3 regions of the Streptomyces sp. NBC_01506 genome follow, and region 2 is predicted to be linked to each of the others. Evidence: riboswitches for the same ligand, from Rfam matches in the RefSeq annotation. Region 2 holds a riboswitch; each other region holds the start of a gene.
What was found. Region 2 has a riboswitch for cobalamin ahead of metE (5-methyltetrahydropteroyltriglutamate--homocysteine S-methyltransferase). Riboswitches for the same ligand answer to the same signal wherever they lie in the genome.

Region 1: another riboswitch for cobalamin. It lies ahead of OG329_RS12540 (ribonucleoside-diphosphate reductase subunit alpha); the one in region 2 lies ahead of metE (5-methyltetrahydropteroyltriglutamate--homocysteine S-methyltransferase).
Region 3: another riboswitch for cobalamin. It lies ahead of OG329_RS27675 (ABC transporter substrate-binding protein); the one in region 2 lies ahead of metE (5-methyltetrahydropteroyltriglutamate--homocysteine S-methyltransferase).

Annotation. Positions count from the first base shown of each region.
Region 1 is NZ_CP109422.1:2,941,458-2,947,131, reverse strand. Features, by position in the region: gene OG329_RS12540 (ribonucleoside-diphosphate reductase subunit alpha) at 1-1,897, opposite strand, end outside; cobalamin riboswitch at 2,046-2,178, opposite strand; gene OG329_RS12535 (GNAT family N-acetyltransferase) at 2,256-2,780, opposite strand; gene OG329_RS12530 (Uma2 family endonuclease) at 2,866-3,453, shown strand; gene OG329_RS12525 (YbdD/YjiX family protein) at 3,517-3,738, opposite strand; gene OG329_RS12520 (carbon starvation CstA family protein) at 3,735-5,674, opposite strand, start outside.
Region 2 is NZ_CP109422.1:570,885-576,558, forward strand. Features, by position in the region: partial or broken gene OG329_RS02505 (putative bifunctional diguanylate cyclase/phosphodiesterase) at 1-504, shown strand, start outside; gene metE (5-methyltetrahydropteroyltriglutamate--homocysteine S-methyltransferase) at 725-3,049, opposite strand; cobalamin riboswitch at 3,210-3,413, opposite strand; gene OG329_RS02515 (hypothetical protein) at 3,542-4,228, opposite strand; gene OG329_RS02520 (RNA polymerase sigma factor) at 4,231-4,839, opposite strand; gene OG329_RS02525 (hypothetical protein) at 4,839-5,078, opposite strand; gene OG329_RS02530 (SAM-dependent methyltransferase) at 5,439-5,674, shown strand, end outside.
Region 3 is NZ_CP109422.1:6,224,769-6,230,442, reverse strand. Features, by position in the region: gene OG329_RS27685 (ABC transporter ATP-binding protein) at 1-363, opposite strand, end outside; gene OG329_RS27680 (FecCD family ABC transporter permease) at 396-1,448, opposite strand; gene OG329_RS27675 (ABC transporter substrate-binding protein) at 1,461-2,459, opposite strand; cobalamin riboswitch at 2,500-2,632, opposite strand; gene OG329_RS27670 (Mov34/MPN/PAD-1 family protein) at 2,632-3,045, opposite strand; gene OG329_RS27665 (amino acid permease) at 3,172-4,650, opposite strand; gene OG329_RS27660 (DUF2017 domain-containing protein) at 4,812-5,399, opposite strand; gene clpS (ATP-dependent Clp protease adapter ClpS) at 5,399-5,674, opposite strand, start outside.

The DNA of each region.
Region 1 (5,674 bases), 2.4 Mb from region 2:
CGATCGACGCGATGGTGGCCGTCGGCGCGATGGCGAGCAGCAGGGAGTTGCGCATTCCGCTCTTCGCGACGCGCGCCCGCAGCGCGTCCCAGCGCTCGGGCCAGTTGAGCGCGACGTCGTAGTGGTCCGGGTGCAGTACGCCGCGCGCGGTGCGGGTCCGGTCCCAGGCCGGCAGCGGGCCCTCGCGCTCGGCGAGGTCGCAGGACGCCTCGTACGCCGCGAGCATGATGCGCTCGGCGATACGGGTGGAGAGCGCGGCGGCCTCGGCGGAGTCGAACGGCAGCCGCTTCTTGAAGAAGACGTCCTGGAGGCCCATCACGCCCAGGCCCACGGGGCGCCACTTGGCGTTGGAGCGGCCGGCCTGCTCGGTCGGGTAGAAGTTGATGTCCACGACCCGGTCGAGGAAGGTCACGGCGGTACGGACGCTGTCGTCCAGCCGCTCCCAGTCCAGCTCGCCGCTCTCGGTCACGAACGCGCCGATGTTGACCGAGCCGAGGTTGCAGACGGCCGTCTCGCCGTCGTCCGTGACCTCCAGGATCTCGGTACAGAGGTTCGAGGAGTGCACGACGGTGCCGGGCTCGGCGGTCTGGTTCGCCGTACGGTTCGACGCGTCCTTGAAGGTCATCCAGCCGTTGCCGGTCTGCGCGAGGGTACGCATCATGCGGCCGTACAGCTCGCGCGCCGGGATGGTCCTGCGGGCCTTGCCCGCCGCCTCGGCCGCGCGGTACGCCGCGTCGAAGTCGTCGCCCCACAGATCGACCAGCTCGGGCACGTCGGAGGGGGAGAACAGCGACCAGTCGCCGTCCGCGTCGACCCGGCGCATGAACTCGTCGGGAATCCAGTGCGCGAGGTTCAGATTGTGCGTACGGCGCGCCTCCTCGCCCGTGTTGTCGCGCAGCTCCAGGAACTCCTCGATGTCCGCGTGCCAGGTCTCCAGATAGACGCAGGCCGCGCCCTTGCGCCGGCCGCCCTGGTTGACGGCGGCGACGGAGGAGTCGAGCGTGCGCAGGAACGGCACGATGCCGTTGGAGTGCCCGTTCGTGCCGCGGATCAGTGAACCGCGGGCGCGGATACGGGAGTACGAGAGGCCGATGCCGCCCGCGTGCTTCGAGAGCCGGGCGACCTGGTGGTAGCGGTCGTAGATCGAGTCCAGCTCGTCCAGGGGGGAGTCCAGCAGATAGCAGGACGACATCTGGGGGTGCCGGGTGCCGGAGTTGAAGAGGGTGGGGGAGGAGGGGAGGTAGTCGAGCCGGCTCATCAGGCCGTACAGCGCGGCGACCTCGTCCACGGCGGCCGGGGAGTCGTCCTTGGCCAGCCCGGACGCGACGCGCAGCATGAAGTACTGCGGCGTCTCGATGACATCGCGGGTGATCGGGTGCCGGAGCAGATAGCGGCTGAAGAGGGTACGCAGGCCGAAGTAGCCGAAGCGGTCGTCGGCGGCCGGGTCGATCAGCGCGTCGAGGCGGGCGGCGTGGCGGGTGACGAACGCGGCCGTACGGTCGGCGATCAGGCCCTGCGCGTGGCCCACGCCGACCGACGAGGAGAACGAGACGGCGCCCTGACCGGCGGCCTCGTCCGCGATGGTGCGGGTGAGCAGACGGGCGGCGAGACGCGAGTACGCGGGGTCCTCGGAGATGAGCCCGGCGGCGGCCTCGGTGGCGAGTTCACGCAACTCGGCCTCGTCGGACGCGGCGTTACGGCCACGGAGCGCGGCGGCGGCGACCTTGCCGGGGTCGGTGTCTGCGAGGTCGGCGGTGAGGTCCGTGAGGAGCCGCAGAAGGCCCGTCCCGGGCCCGTCGGCCGGCCTGTCGGCTGTGACGGCGGCGGCCGTGACGGCGGCCGTCTCCCGTACCCGCTCGGAGATCGCTGAAGCCGGATCGGCTGGCGCGATGGTCACGTGGTGCTCTCCCTCGCTCGGCTCTGGGCCACGGAGGGAGGGGCACGGCAGCGCACGCCCGCGTACGCCGCCCCACAACCGGGCAGCGCGCGCTGCGGCGTCCACCGGCCCAACCTCGAGGCCCGGACGTCTCGGCACCCGGATCGGTCGAGCCGGATGCGCCGTCGGCAGGTGCTCGGACTCGCGGGCACGACAAAGCGCACCACAGCACACCGTTGCGGGACAGTTCCGGATTCCCACCGGATTCTCCTGCGGCGACAGCAGACTTGAGCATACATGTGGGGTTGCTTGGGAGCGGCACCCCCCACATGTTGTGTCGCGGGCGTTTCGCCTTGCCCGGAATCAGCCCCGAAACGCCTTAGATTTCCAGGCTGTAGGTGAGCAGGGACAGCCCTGGGATGGGCGACCAGTCGCGCTCCGGGGTTCGTACGAAGCCCAGGCGCTCGTAGATCCGGTGCGCGTCGAGCATCGACTTCTGCGTGGACAGCCGCACCCGTACACACCCCTCGGTGGCCCGCGCACGGTCCACACACGCCCGCACCAGCGCCCCGCCGACACCCCGTCCCCGGGCGGCCGGCGCGACGGCCAGCATGCGGAACTCGGCCTCCCCGTCCCCGGCCAGATCGGCCCACGCGGACGGCCCGGAGACATGGGCCACCCCACCGAGCACACCCCCGTCCGCGCCGACGGCCACGAGCACCTCGGCCCCGACGGCCCGCGCCGCGACGTCCCGCAGGGTCGCCAGATAGGGGTCGTCCTCCCCGAAGTCCAGCAGCCCGTCGTCCAGATAGGCCCGCGCGGTTATCTCCCCGAGCACGTCGTACTCGCCGGGCTCGGCCGCTCTGATGGTGAAGCCGGCCTCCGGCCGTGTCGTCTGATCCATCCATGCAGTGTGCGACACGGCTCCGGCGGTGCGTTGTCCGAGGGCACCGCTAGCGTCGATCGCGACATGAGGAGGTTTGAGCCGCGTGGTCACTACCGACCGAGTCCATGTGGAAACCGACGACTTCGACGAGTTGTACCGCATTCTGAGCCGTACGGCCGAGCGTGCCCGCCTTGAGCTGATCGACGGGAAAGTGCACAGCAAGGCGGGCCCGGACGGTACGCACGGATGCATCATGCAGTGGCTCCTGCGCCGCTGTATGCGGTCGCGACCAGAGCTGTGGCTCTATCCCGCCCAAGGGCTGAAAGCCCAGCGACATCGCCAGGGACGCGTCCGGACGGACGGTTCTCTCGCTCCGAGCGGTGCGTTCGTCGGCCAAGGCGAGTGGGTCGACCCTGGCCCCGTCCTCATGGCCGTCGAGGTCACGTTGTACGACTCCGACTCCGACACCGACGCGCGCGACCGCGTGGAGAAACCCCGTGTCTACGCCGAGACCGGTATCCCCGTCTATCTGCTGATCGACCGGGACTCCTGCGAGGTGACCGTCCACAGCGAGCCGGACGGTGTGCGGTACGAGAGCGCCCGCACCGTGCCCTTCGGCAAGACGGTCGTTCTGCCCGGCCCGGTGGACATCACCCTGGAGACCGAGCAGCTCAAGGAGTGGGTGTGCTGACACCGGTTCGCGTACGGCGAAGGGCCGCCGCTCCCCGTGGGGGAACGGCGGCCCTGGGACCGCTCAGCAGCAGCGGAAGCCCTCCCTCGGGTCCGCCTCGCGCGCGTCCATCCGTTCGCGTTCGAAAGCGCGGCGGGTCTTGACCTCCGCCGTCGGGTCGCAGGCGCGGGTGTGGGCCACGTAGTGGTCGTACGCCGACTCGCCCGTCAACTCGCGTACGTACCAACGGATCCGGCCCATCGCGTGGCGCACCTTCGCCGCGGAGGTCAGGACCGCGGACGTCATGACGGCCCCACCCCCGTCCCGGTGGACGCCCCCGTCCCGTTGGACGCCGCCGCCAGTTCCGCCTTCTCCTCCTTCGTCGGGATCAGGCCCGCCGGCGCGACCAGTTCCGACTTCACGTACGGCGTCTCCGACAGCTTCACGCTCTGCGGGTCGCGGATCGCCTTGTAGCAGACCCGCGCCGCGTCGGCGATGACCACGATGATCAGGATCGCGAACAGCGCCGAAAGCACGCCGTCCACCGTCGAGTTGGTGACGACCGTGTGCATCTCGTCCATCGATGTCGCCGGCGGGATCACCTCGCCGTTGTCGATGCCCGCCTGGTAGACGTCGCGCTGGGTGAAGAAGCCGACCCTCGGGTCGTCGGAGAAGATCTTCTGCCAGCTCGCGGTGAGCGTGACCGCCGCGTCCCAGGCGAGCGGAACGCCCGTCACCCAGGCCCACTTCAGCCGCCCCGACTTCACCAGCAGCGTCGTGCACACCGCGAGCGCCACCGCCGCCAGGAGCTGGTTCGCGATGCCGAACAGCGGGAAGAGCTGGTTGATGCCGCCCAGCGGGTCGTGCACGCCGACCCACAGGAAGTAGCCCCACGCGCCGACGACCACCGCGCTGGCGAACCAGACGCCGGGCTTCCAACTGACCTGGCGCATCGGCTTGTACACATTGCCGAGCATGTCCTGGAGCATGAAGCGCCCGACGCGCGTGCCCGCGTCCACCGTGGTCAGGATGAACAGCGCCTCGAACATGATCGCGAAGTGGTACCAGAACGCCTTCATCCCCGTACCGCCGATCACGGACGAGAAGATGTCCGACATCCCGAGCGCGAAGGTCGGCGCGCCGCCCGTACGCGACAGCAGGCTCGACTCCTCGACGTCCTTCGCCGCCTGGGCGAGTTGATCGGGCGAGATCGTGAAGCCGAGGTTCGCGACCGCCTGGGAGGCGGATTCGACCGTGCCGCCGATGACACCGGCGGGGGAGTTGACCGCGAAGTACAGACCCGGGTCGATGATGCACGCCGTGATCATCGCCATGATCGCGACGAACGACTCGGTGAGCATCGCGCCGTACCCGATCATCCGGATCTGGGTCTCCTTCTGCACCATCTTCGGCGTGGTGCCCGAGGAGACCAGTGCGTGGAAACCGGACAGCGCGCCGCACGCGATGGTGATGAAGACGAACGGGAACATCGATCCGGCGAAGACCGGACCGTCCCCCCGGCTCGCGAACTCGGTGACCGCGTCCATCTTCATCGTCGGCAGCGCGACGACCACGCCCACCGCCAGCAGCGCGATCGTGCCGACCTTCATGAAGGTCGACAGATAGTCGCGCGGCGCCAGCAGCATCCAGACCGGCAGTACGGAGGCGAGGAAGCCGTACACGATCATCCAGATGACCAGCGTGCCGGCCTCCAGAGTGAAGGTGTCGGCGAGCGAGGACTCGGCGACCCAGCCGCCGGCCACGATCGCGAGCAGCAGCAGCGCCACGCCGATGAGCGAGACCTCGCTGACCTTGCCCGGCCGCAGCACCCGCAGGTACACGCCCATGAACAGCGCGATCGGGATGGTCATCGCGATGGAGAAGACGCCCCACGGCGAGTCGGCGAGCGCGTTGACGATGACCAGCGCCAGCACCGCCAGCAGGATGATCATGATGAGGAAGACCGCGATCAGCGCGGCGGCGCCGCCGAACGGGCCGATCTCGTCACGGGCGATCTGACCGAGCGAACGGCCGTCCCTGCGCGTGGAGAAGAACAGCGTGACCATGTCCTGGACCGCGCCCGCGAAGATGACACCCGCGACGATCCAGATCGTGCCCGGCAGATAGCCCATCTGCGCGGCCAGCACCGGCCCGACGAGCGGCCCCGCGCCCGCGACGGCGGCGAAGTGGTGCCCGAACAGCACACGCCGGTCGGTGGGGTGGAAGTCGACACCGTTGTCGA
Region 2 (5,674 bases):
ATGGCGGAACACATCCACCGGGAGAGCAGGCAGCGGGTCACCGCCGGCCTGACCGCGCTGACCGGGCTCGGGGTGAAGGTGGCACTCGACGATTTCGGAAACGGGCACTGGTCGCCGGTAGATCTGCGGCGGCTTCCCGTATCCGAGTTGAAGATCGGCCGGTCGCTCGTGGCGCGACTGGCCGTGGACACGCAGGACGCCGAGATCGTGCGGTGCACCGTGGATCTCGCTCATTCGCTGGGGCTTGTCGTCGTCGCCGTGGGAGTCGAGGACGAGGCGACCTGGGAGCGGCTTGAGGATCTTGGCTGCGATGCCGTCCAGGGGTGGCTGATCGCTGCCGCGATGCCCCCGGAGGGGACCACGGACTGGCTGCGGCGGGCTCGCGCGGCTGGAGGACTTCTCGGGGCCCGGGAGCATCGGGGACCTCACGTGTCGCAGCAGCAGCGCCGGCGGCCCGCCGCCGTATCGCCTGCGGCGGCCGACGACGCGGGGAGGGTCGGCTAGGTCCTGTCCGGCGGATCTTCGGGGATCAGGCCGGGGCGGCTGGTGCGGTGCATCGCAAGGCGGAGGATCATCCTCGTACTGGACGTACTTGGATGACTCCGACAACGCAGGGAGGTGCCGTGCCAGGCGTCCCGGACCCCCGAAGATCCGCCGGACAGGGCCTAGGCACGCGGTGAGGCCGGGGCGGATACCCCGCGGTGTCCGCCCCGGCCTCGTGACGTCAGGAGCCGTCGGCTGCCAACTGTGCGCGGATCTCGCGGGCCGCTGCCACCAGGTTCTCCAGCGAGGCCCGGGTCTCGGGCCAGCCGCGGGTCTTGAGGCCGCAGTCCGGGTTCACCCAGAGCCGGTCGGCCGGAATGGCCTCAAGTCCCTTACGGAGAAGGGTGGTTGCTTCCTCCGTGCTCGGGATGCGGGGCGAGTGGATGTCGTACACGCCGGGCCCGGCCTCGCGCGGATAGCCGTGCGCGGCGAGTTCGCGGGCGACCTGCATATGGGAGCGGGCCGCCTCCAGGCTGATGACGTCGGCGTCGAGGTCGTCGATGGCCTGGACGATGTCGCCGAATTCCGCGTAGCACATATGCGTATGGATCTGGGTGTCCGGGCGCACACCGCCGGTGGTGAGACGGAAGGACTCCGTGGCCCACGCCAGATAGTCGGCGTGATCGGCCGAGCGCGGCGGCAGGGTCTCACGCAGGGCCGGTTCGTCCACCTGGATGACCGAAGTGCCCGCCGCCTCGAGGTCGTTGACCTCGTCGCGCAGGGCGAGCGCGACCTGGCGTGCGGTGTCGCCGAGTGGCTGGTCGTCGCGGACGAAGGACCAGGCGAGCATGGTGACGGGCCCGGTGAGCATGCCCTTGACCGGGCGGTCGGTGAGCGACTGCGCGTACGACGTCCAGCGCACCGTCATCGGCTCCGGGCGCGAGATGTCACCGGCGAGGACCGGCGGGCGTACGTAACGGGTGCCGTACGACTGCACCCAGCCGTGCAGTGTGGCGATGTAGCCGCTCAACTGCTCGGCGAAGTACTGCACCATGTCGTTGCGTTCGGGCTCGCCGTGCACCAACACGTCCAGCCCGGCCTTCTCCTGGAAGGACAGCACCTCGCGGATCTCTTCCCTGATCCGCTCCTCGTATCCGGCCGTGTCGATCCGTCCGGCGCGCAAGTCGGCCCGCGCGGTGCGCAGTTCGGCGGTCTGCGGGAAGGAGCCGACGGTCGTCGTCGGTAGCGGCGGAAGGCCCAGGCGCGCCCGCTGCGCCGTGGTGCGTTCGGCGTACGGCTGCGAGCGCCGCCCGTCCGCGTCGGTGATGGCCGCGGTGCGGGCGCGCACGGCGGGATCCCGGGTCAGCGCGGATCCGGCCCGGGAGGCGAGCGCGGCGCGGTTGGCGACGAGTTCGGCCGTGATGGAGCCGATGCCCGGCCCGAGCCCGCGTGCCAGTACGGCGATCTCCCGCGTCTTCTGCCGGGCGAAGGCGAGCCAGCGGCTGATCTCCGGGTCGATGTCGCGTTCGGCGGTGGCGTCGAGCGGGACGTGCAGCAGGGAGCAGGAGGCGGAGACGTCCACGCGGTCGGCGAGGCCGAGGAGCGTGCCCAGCGTGGCGAGGGACTTCTCGTAGTCGTTGATCCAGATGTTGCGTCCGTCGACGACGCCCGCGACCAGGCGTTTGCCGGGCAGTCCGCCGACGGCCGCGAGGGCGTCGAGGTTGGGGGCGCCCGATTCGGTGAAGTCGAGCGCGAGCCCGTCGACGGGGGCCTTGGCCAGGACGGGCAGAGCCTCGCCGAGCCGCCCGAAGTAGGAGGCGACGAGCAGCTTCGGCCGGTCGGTGGCACCGCCCAGTTCGCGGTAGGCGCGGGCGGTGGCGTTCAGCTCGGCCGGGGTGCGGTCCTGGACGAGCGCGGGCTCGTCCAACTGCACCCAGTCGGCGCCGGCCGCGCGCAGGTCGGCCAGGATCTCGGCGTAGACGGGAAGGAGCCGGTCGAGCAGTGTCAGCGGCTCGAAGTCGGCGGCCACGCCGGGAGCGGGCTTGGCCAGCAGAAGGTAGGTGACGGGGCCCAGGAGCACGGGCCGGGCGGTGAGGCCGAGCGCGAGGGCTTCGGTGAACTCGGTGACCTGTTTGGCGGAGTCGGCGCGGAAGACGGTGTCCGGGCCCAACTCGGGTACCAGGTAGTGGTAGTTGGTGTCGAACCACTTCGTCATCTCCAGCGGCGCGACATCCTGGGTGCCGCGCGCCATCGCGAAGTAGCCGTCCAGCGCGTCGGTTTCGACCGCCGCGCGGTGCCGCTCGGGGACAGCGCCGACCATGACGCTGGTGTCCAGGACATGGTCGTAGTACGAGAAATCACCGGACGGCACTTCTTGGATACCGGCGTCGGCCAACTGCCGCCAGTTCGAGCGGCGAAGATCCTCGGCGGTCTTCCGGAGGGCGCCGGCGTCGACGCGGCCCTTCCAGTAGCCCTCGACGGCCTTCTTCAGTTCCCGGTTCTGTCCCTGGCGGGGGTAGCCGTACACGGTGGCCCGTGCTGCCGCGGCTGCGGACTGCGCTGTCACGGAACTCTCCTTCGCGAGATGTGTCCTTGCGTTCCCGGAGACGGGACGCGAGCGCGAAGGGACGACCGACCGTGCGGAACACAGCGCGTCGTCGCCGCGCGTGCCGCTCGATATGTACGCCGACCCGCCCACGAGGTCACCGGGATTACCGCGCGCGATCGTTCACGCGCGGGCAACAGGCAGGTCTTCGGACTCGTGGGCCCGTCCCGTATCCGTTACGAGACGCCTACTGGCCGTCGCTTCCCAGACCTGTCCAGGTCCAGTGCGTATGACGGCGGTCGTTCCCACTCACCGCTGCGGGGCAGTCCCGGATTCCCACCGGGTTCCCTCTTACGACGCTCCCGCCTGGCGGACAGGAACGAACCGGCTGCACGGCCCAGCCTAGAGGGACCAGTGGCGAGCGCCTACGCGGTGACCACATCGCGGACGGTGAAATGGACACCTTCCCGTGGGAGGCCCGCCACGGTGCGCCCCGGTGCCGCTCAGCGCCGCTCAGTGGCCGTGGGGAAGGTCGCGGGTCAGGGTGGGGACGGGGCGGGGGATCGTGCCGAAGTCGTTGTCCGGGTCGACAGGCAGGCGGTTGATGACCGCCTCCAGGCGGGCCGGAAGCGTGGGGCGGCTGCCGGAGTGGCACTGGGTCAGCAGTTGGTGACGGATGGTCTCCGGCAGCAGCGGACGCGGACGCGCGGCGGGGGCCGGTGACGTGCTGTCCGGGGCGCTCAGCCGGCGGGCCTCCGCGCGCCAGTACCTGGCGTCGCTGAACTCGGCACGCCGCCCGTGAGCCAGGTAGAGACAGAAGGCGGCCGTACGGTTGCCGCCGCCCGCGGCGAACTGCCACCAGAACTGGGCCGCGTCATGAGCCCGCGCCAGATGCAGCAGCGCGCCGAAGACGACCGCGCCCTCGGGGTCCGGCCGGTCGTCATCGGCCAGTTGTGCCAGGGCCGTTGCCGCCTGCGGGGTGTCGACGATGAGGGCGACCGCGAGGTCGAGATCGCGGGCGGCCTGCTCGTGCGCGGCGGGAGTACGCGACGCCCCGGGGGCGGCTTCGGGCGGTATGGAGGCGGCCTTGGCGTCGACGCGTTGCCGGGCGGCTTCGGTGTCGTAGTCGGAGTAGGTGTCGACAAGGACCTCTGCCTGGTCGAGCCGGGCGCTGATGGAGGCGTGGTCGTCGGTGCGCACGTCTACTCCTGCGTCTCGGTCCGGTCGAGGGCCATGTCGAGCTCGCGTGCCAGGCGGCGGCGGGCATGCTGTAACTGGGAGCGTACCGTGGCGAGTTCGATACCGAGGTACTCCGCGACATGCTCCTCGTCCTTGCCGAGGACGAAGCGCAGGACGATGACGTCGTACTGGCGCTCGGGCAGCTCCACGATGGCGCCGTACAGGCCGAGTTCACCTTCCAGGACGGTGAACTCGTCGCGCGGCTCGTGCAGGAGGAGTTTCGAGATGGCCGCGTGGAAGGCGGCGGTGCCCACCAGGAGCGGTTGCAGTCCGCGTGCGTCGAGCCATCCGTGGACCTCTGCCTTCAGCAGCGACCAGGCGTAGCGGGGTACGGATTCCTGGGCCAGGGCGTGTTCCCAGTCCGTCTTCAGCCGCGCGCAGGCGCTGTCCACGACGGCCTCGGCCATGGGCCGGCCGCCGACCTGGGTGTGGGCGTACCGCATCCATAATTCGCGGTGGTAGTCGTGGAAGGCGTCGAAGGTCAGGCCCAGCCGCCCCTGCCGGGCTTCGCTCGGGACGACTGTGGCACCGGGCGCGTTCGCGCCTCGCGTCCGGGAAGAAGGAGCGGCCATCATGCTTCCTCCTCGGAAGCGGAACCGGGCACGGAACCGGGCACGGATGCGGGAACGGGCGCGTCCGGCGTCGAGGCGGCGCTCGACGGAGCGTGGGGGGCGTACTGCCGGCGGCGCAGGTGGCGTGCCCCGGCGCGCACCACGGCGGCCGGGAGATACCGCGTGCCGGTCAGTATGTCGGCGACGAAGTCCCGGGCGAAGAGTTCCCGAACCACCGGAGCTTCCCGATCGAGTTCCACACATGTCCTTGGGTGAATGGGCACCGCACCGCTCGACGGCGGAGTGTGCCGGTGGAGCGAGTCGGTGGAGACGTGTTGTGTCTCTCGACAGCCAACCGGATGAAGGGGCTTCCTGTGCAACCCTTCGCCCAACTTTCTTCGCCGACAGTAATAGTATGACTACTTAGGCGTTCGGGTGGCGGCTTCGGCAACACGTTCCCCGTTCGTCCGAACAGCCCGCCACGGGCCTTGGCGGAACGGCCTGCGCTCCCACGGTTGTCCCGTGCGGGCGGCGGGAAGTGAACCGCTGTGGCGGAGGGGACGCGCCGGTTGGCGCGTACCCGGCCCGGCAGGATATCGAAGAACCCTTGGGGGCGCGGCATGGCGGACAACAGCACGGTAGACACCAGCCCGGTGGACAGCAGCCCGGTGGATCTGAAGCTGGATCAGGCGCATTCAGCTCGCATGTACGACTATTACCTCGGCGGTACGACGAACTTCCCCGCCGACCGGGAAGCGGCCGGCAAGGCCCTCGCCGCATTCCCCGCCGCCCTGAGCGCCGCGCGCATCAACCGGCGCTTCATGCGGCGCGCCACGCGGTTCCTCGCCCAGGAGGG
Region 3 (5,674 bases), 5.7 Mb from region 2:
GTCCGCCTCCCAGAAACGCCGGTGCGGGGAGCGGCCCATGGCGACGACCTCGCGGACGGTCAGCTCGAAGTCGGTCTGCCCGTCCTGCGGGACGGTGGCCATGCGGCGGGCGCGCGCCTTGGCGGTCATGGTGTGCAGGTCCTCGCCGTCCAGCAGGGCCCGGCCGTGGGTGGGGCGCAGCGCGCCGTACACGCAGCGCAGCAGGGTGGTCTTGCCGCTGCCGTTGGGGCCGACGAGTCCGACGGTCTCGCCGGGGGCGGCGGTCAGGTCGACGGCGTCGACAAGATGACGGCCGTCTCCTACTCCGTAGGAGACCCCCTTCACCTGGAGCGTGGCAGCGCGATCGCTCGTACCGGTGCTCATACCGGTGCTCATACCGGGGCTCGTACCGGCGCTCATACCGGGGCTCCTTCGGGGCGGCGGCGCATCAGCCACAGGAAGAACGGGCCGCCGATGAGCGCGGTGAGGACACCCACGGGGATGTCCTGCGGCGCGGCGACGGTACGGGCGGCGAGGTCCGCGACGACGAGCACGAGGGCCCCGCCGAGCGCGGCGACGGGCAGCAGCGGCCGGTGCGCGGCCCCGACCACCATCCGCGCGGCGTGCGGCACGAGCAGCCCGACGAAGCCGATGGCGCCGCTCGCGGCCACCATGACGCCGGTGACCAGCGAGACGAGGACGAACACGGCCGCGCGGAAGCGCCCGGTGTCGAGACCGAGTACGGTCGCGCCCTCCTCCCCCACCAGCAGCAGGTCCAGCGGTCGGGCGAGCGCCATGAGGACGGCGGTGCCCGCGACGAGGACGACGGCCGGGACGGCGAGCGTGCCCCAGCGGGCGCTGCCGAGCCCGCCGAGCGACCAGAACAGCGCCTCCTGGAAGTGCTCGGGCCGGGCGGAGACGACCAGGACGAGTGTGGTGAGGGCGGACAGGATGTACGAGACGGTCACCCCGGCCAGTACGAGCCGCCCGCCGGTCATCGCGCCGCCGCGCCGGGCCAGCGCGTAGACGAGGGTCATCGCGACGAGCGAGCCCGCGAAGGCGGCGGCCGGCATGGCGACGGTGGTGGTGATCCCGCCCCCGATCCCGCCGCCGATCCCGAAGACCAGCACGATGACGGCCCCGGTGGACGCCCCCGAGGAGATCCCGAGCAGGAACGGATCGGCCAGTTGGTTGCGTACGAGGGCCTGGAGGACCGTCCCCACGACGGCGAGACCGGCGCCGACGACCGCGCCGAGCAGCACGCGCGGCAGCCGTACGTCCAGGACGATCGTGCGGAAGGGGCTGGGCTCCGCGCCGCCGGTGAGGATCGTGACGACCTCACCGGGCGGGATACGGACGGAGCCGAGCGCGAGCCCGGCGACGACGGCGCAGCCGAGGGCCACGGCGAGAGCCGCGAGCACGAGGACGTGCCGCAGCCGGCGGTGACCGGGCGGGGTCCGGCAGGTCATGGCGGGAAAGCCCTACTCGCCTGCCTCGGGGTGGAGTTGGGGGTGGAGTTGGGCCGCGAGGCGTTGGACGGCGGCGGGGGCGCGGACGCCGAGCACGGCGTCGGAGAGCGGCAGGACGGCGAAGCGCTTGTTCCTGATCGCCGGGACGTCCTTCAGTACGGGGTCCTGAAGCAGCCGCTTCTTCTTCTGCGCGACGGTGGTGGCGCCGTAGTCGTAGATGAGAATCGTCTCGGGCTTGCGCGCCACGACCTGCTCCCAGGTGGCGTCGCCGAAGGACTTGTCGAGGTCGGCGAAGACGTTGTGCCCGCCGGCCCGCTCGATCAGCTCGTTGCCGATGCCCTTGCCGCCCGCGGTGAACGCGGTCTTGTCGCCGCTGTCGTAGACGAAGACGGAGACCGGTTTCACGTCCTCGAGCCCGGCGGCGGTGGTGGCCAGGGTGGTGCGTGCCTCGGCGGTCCACTTCGTGGCGCGGTCGGCGACGCCGAAGGTGCGACCGACCTCCCGCACCTCGCGGAACACGTCGTCCATGGAGGTCCGGCCCTCGGCGCAGTTCTCCAGGTTGAGCCGGGTGTCGATGCCGGCGTCCTTCAGGTCGTCGCGGGTGCGGCCGTCCTTGGCGGCGAAGGCGCTGTTGTAGCCGCCGTAGACGAAGTCGGGGTTCGCGGCGAGAAGTCGCTCCTTGGAGGGGTACTCCTCGGCGATGACCGGGACGCTGTCGTACGCCTTCCGGTAGGCGGGCAGGACCGCGTCGTCGAGCCAGGCGGTGCCGACGAGGGTTTTGGTGAGGCCCAGCTCGATCATGATCTCGGTGACGTGCTGGTTCATCGTGACCACGCGCTTCGGGGGTGCCTCGAAGGTGGTCTTCACACCGCAGTTGGTGACGGTGTACGGGAATCCGGCGGCCGGCGCTCCGGCGTCGCGGACGGGGTCCGGGGCGGTGGAGCAGGCGGTGAGCGGGAGCAGCAGCGGTAGCAGGACCGCCGGTATGAGGGCGTGGCGCCGCGAGGACATGGCTGGGCCTCCTCCGGGGGATTTCCGCGTCCCCTGGCATGGTGGGAGAAGGGCGACAGGTCAGTTCCTGGCTTCCGGGCTCCCGCTCGCGCGGGGCCCGGTCACAGTGGCGGGACCGTGCCGGATTCACACCGGCTTCCTGGGTCCTGCCGCCCTGGATCGCGTCAGTCTCTCAGACGACCTCGACCTCTTCTTCCGTGACCTCGCCGTCCACGATGCGGTACGAGCGGAACTGGAACGGGCCCATGTCGTCGGTGTCGGCGGTGGAGACCAGTACGTAGTGGGCGAACGGCTCCATCGCCAGGTCGATGTCCCGGCGGGAGGGGTACGCCTCGGTCGCGGTGTGCGAGTGGTAGATGACCACCACGTCCTCGTCGCGCGCCCGCAGCTCGTTGTCGAGCTGCTTGTGCTCGGTCGAGTCGAACTCGTAGAACGTGGGCGAGCGGGCCGCGTTGAGCATCGGGATGAAACGCTCGGGCCGGTCGCTGCCCTCCGGGCCCGCGATCACGCCGCACGCCTCGTCGGGGTGGTCCGCCCGCGCGTGGGCGACGATCCGGTCGTACAGCGCCTGGGTGATGGTCAGCATGAAGTGAAGGATAAGCAGATGGCCTCCGCGGTTGAGATGCGGAGGCCACCTGGTGAGACGCGTGCTCCACAACCTGGTCCGGGCCGGGGTTGAGGCCCAGGTTCAGGCCCAGGTTCAGGCCCGGGTTCAGGCCGGGTTCACCGGGTCCGGCCGGGCCGGTTCCTCCTCGATCGCCGTACGGGCCCGCGCCGGGCTCCTGACCAGCGACCACCCCGCGCCCAGGAACACCGCCCACACCGCGCCGACGTACAGCGACACCCGGGCGTCGGAGTCGTACGCGATCAGACACGTCACGAACGCCAGGAAGACCAGCGCCACCCAGCTCAGGGCCGAGCCGCCCGGCGCCGGGAACGAGGACGCCGGAAGCCGGCCCGCGACCACGGCGGAGCGGTACTTGATATGGCTGACGAGGATCATCATCCAGGTCCAGATACCGGCGGCGGTGGCCACCGAGGTGACGTACAGGAACGCCTTCTCCGGGACGATGTAGTTCAGGAGGACGCCGACGCCCATCAGCGCGACGGACGCCGTGATCCCGGCGGCGGGTGTGCGGCGGGTGTTGAGCCGGCCCAGGGCCTGCGGCGCCTCCTTGTTGGCCGAGAGGTCGCGCAGCATCCGGCCGGTGGAGTACATGCCGGAGTTGCAGGACGACAGGGCCGCTGTCAGCACGACGAAGTTGACGATTCCGGCGCCGAGGGGAATGCCGATCTTGGCGAAGGCGTGGACGAACGGGCTCTCGCCCTCGCTGAATTCGGTCCACTTCACGACCGCGAGGATGACGGTGAGCGCGCCTACGTAGAAGACGATGATGCGCCAGGGCAGCGTGTTGATCGCCTTGGGGAGCGTCTTCTCCGGATTCTCGGACTCGCCCGCCGTGACGCCGACGAGTTCGACGGCGAGATAGGCGAACATCACGCCCTGAAGGGTCATCAGGCTGGAGCCGATGCCGTTGGGGAAGATGCCGCCGTGCTGCCAGAGATTGCCGGTGGCCGCGGTGTCGCCGGCGTTCGAGAAGCCGAGGGTGAGGACGCCGAGGCCGATGACGATCATGCCGATGATGGCGGTGACCTTGACCATCGAGAACCAGAACTCGACCTCGCCGAAGATCTTGACGGAGATCAGGTTGACGCCGAAGAGGACGACGAGGAAGACGAGGGCGCTGACCCACTGCGGGATCGTGGGGAACCAGAAGTGGATGTAGATCGCCGCCGCCGTCAGCTCGGCCATGCCGGTCACGATCCACATGAGCCAGTACGTCCAGCCGGTGACGTAGCCGAAGAACGGGCCGAGGAATTCGCGGGCGTACTCCGCGAAGGAGCCGGAGACCGGCCGGTAGAGCAGCAGTTCGCCGAGCGCCCGCATGATGAAGAAGATCACCACGCCGGCGAGGGCGTACATCAGGATGATGCTCGGTCCCGCCTTGGCGATGTTCGCGCCCGCGCCCATGAACAGACCGACGCCGATGGCGCCGCCGATCGCGATCATCTGGACCTGGCGGCTGCCGAGTCCGCGTTCGTAGCCCTCCTCCGAGGTGTTCACGGAGGGCTCGTCGGAGGGCCTTTTCGGGGGCTTTCCCGAGGTGTTGTCGACCTGTGGGGAGGTCATGGTGATGCGCCCTTTCTCCTGCCTGTGCCGGTGGTCGTGAAGATTTACCACGGGCGGGGCGGCGATCCACGGAGGACGCTGTGGCGCGGCCCACAGGAAGGAGCGGACGAATCTCGCCCCGGATCGCAGAGCATGCGGGGGCGCTGACGCGATCGGGCCCGTCAGGGCATCATCGTCTCGACCAGCGTCTCCTGGAGCGCCCCGAGCCACAGATACGCCATCACCATCGGCTTGCGCGGATCGGAGTCCGGCAGCCGGTACAGGCTCTCGCCCTCGTCCTCGTCGGAGACGTCCAGCCTGCTGCCGATCGTCAGGCGCAGGTCGTTGAGCGCGCCGAGCCAGTGCCGGCAGTCGTCGGGGGTCAGCTTCAGTACGGCTCCGCCCTCGCCGGCGGCGGACAGGGCGTCCAGCGTGCGGACGAGGGCGAGACCGTCCTCGCGCTTGCGGGTCCGCAGGTCGTTCTCGGTGAAGCGCCTGAACTCGGAGGCGTACTCGCGCAGTTCGTCGTCGGTGTCGTCGCCGAAGCCGTACGCGTCGGGGAAGAGACGGGCGAGCGCGGGGTCGGACGGCGGCTTGCTGGGGCCCTCCGCGAAGAGGGCGGCGAGGGGGTCCTCGCCCTTGGCCGGTTCGTCGCCGGGGCCGATCAGCTCCAGGAGCTGTACGGCCAGGGAGCGCAGGATGGAGATCTCGACCTCGTCCAGCGCGACCGCGGCGCCACCGCCGGGGATCGCCTCGAACTGGCCGGCCATCAGTTGGTGTCCTGGGAGAGCGTGGCCCACAGACCGAATCCGTGCATCGCCTGCACGTCGCGTTCCATCTCCTCGCGGCTGCCGCTGGAGACGATGGCGCGGCCCTTCTGGTGGACGTCGAGCATCAGCTTGTGCGCCTTGTCCTTGGAGTAGCCGAAGTACGTCTGGAAGACGTACGTCACATAACTCATGAGGTTGACCGGGTCGTTGTGGACGATCGTCATCCACGGCACGTCGGGCTGCGGGACGGTGAACGTCTCCTCGGCCGACTCGGG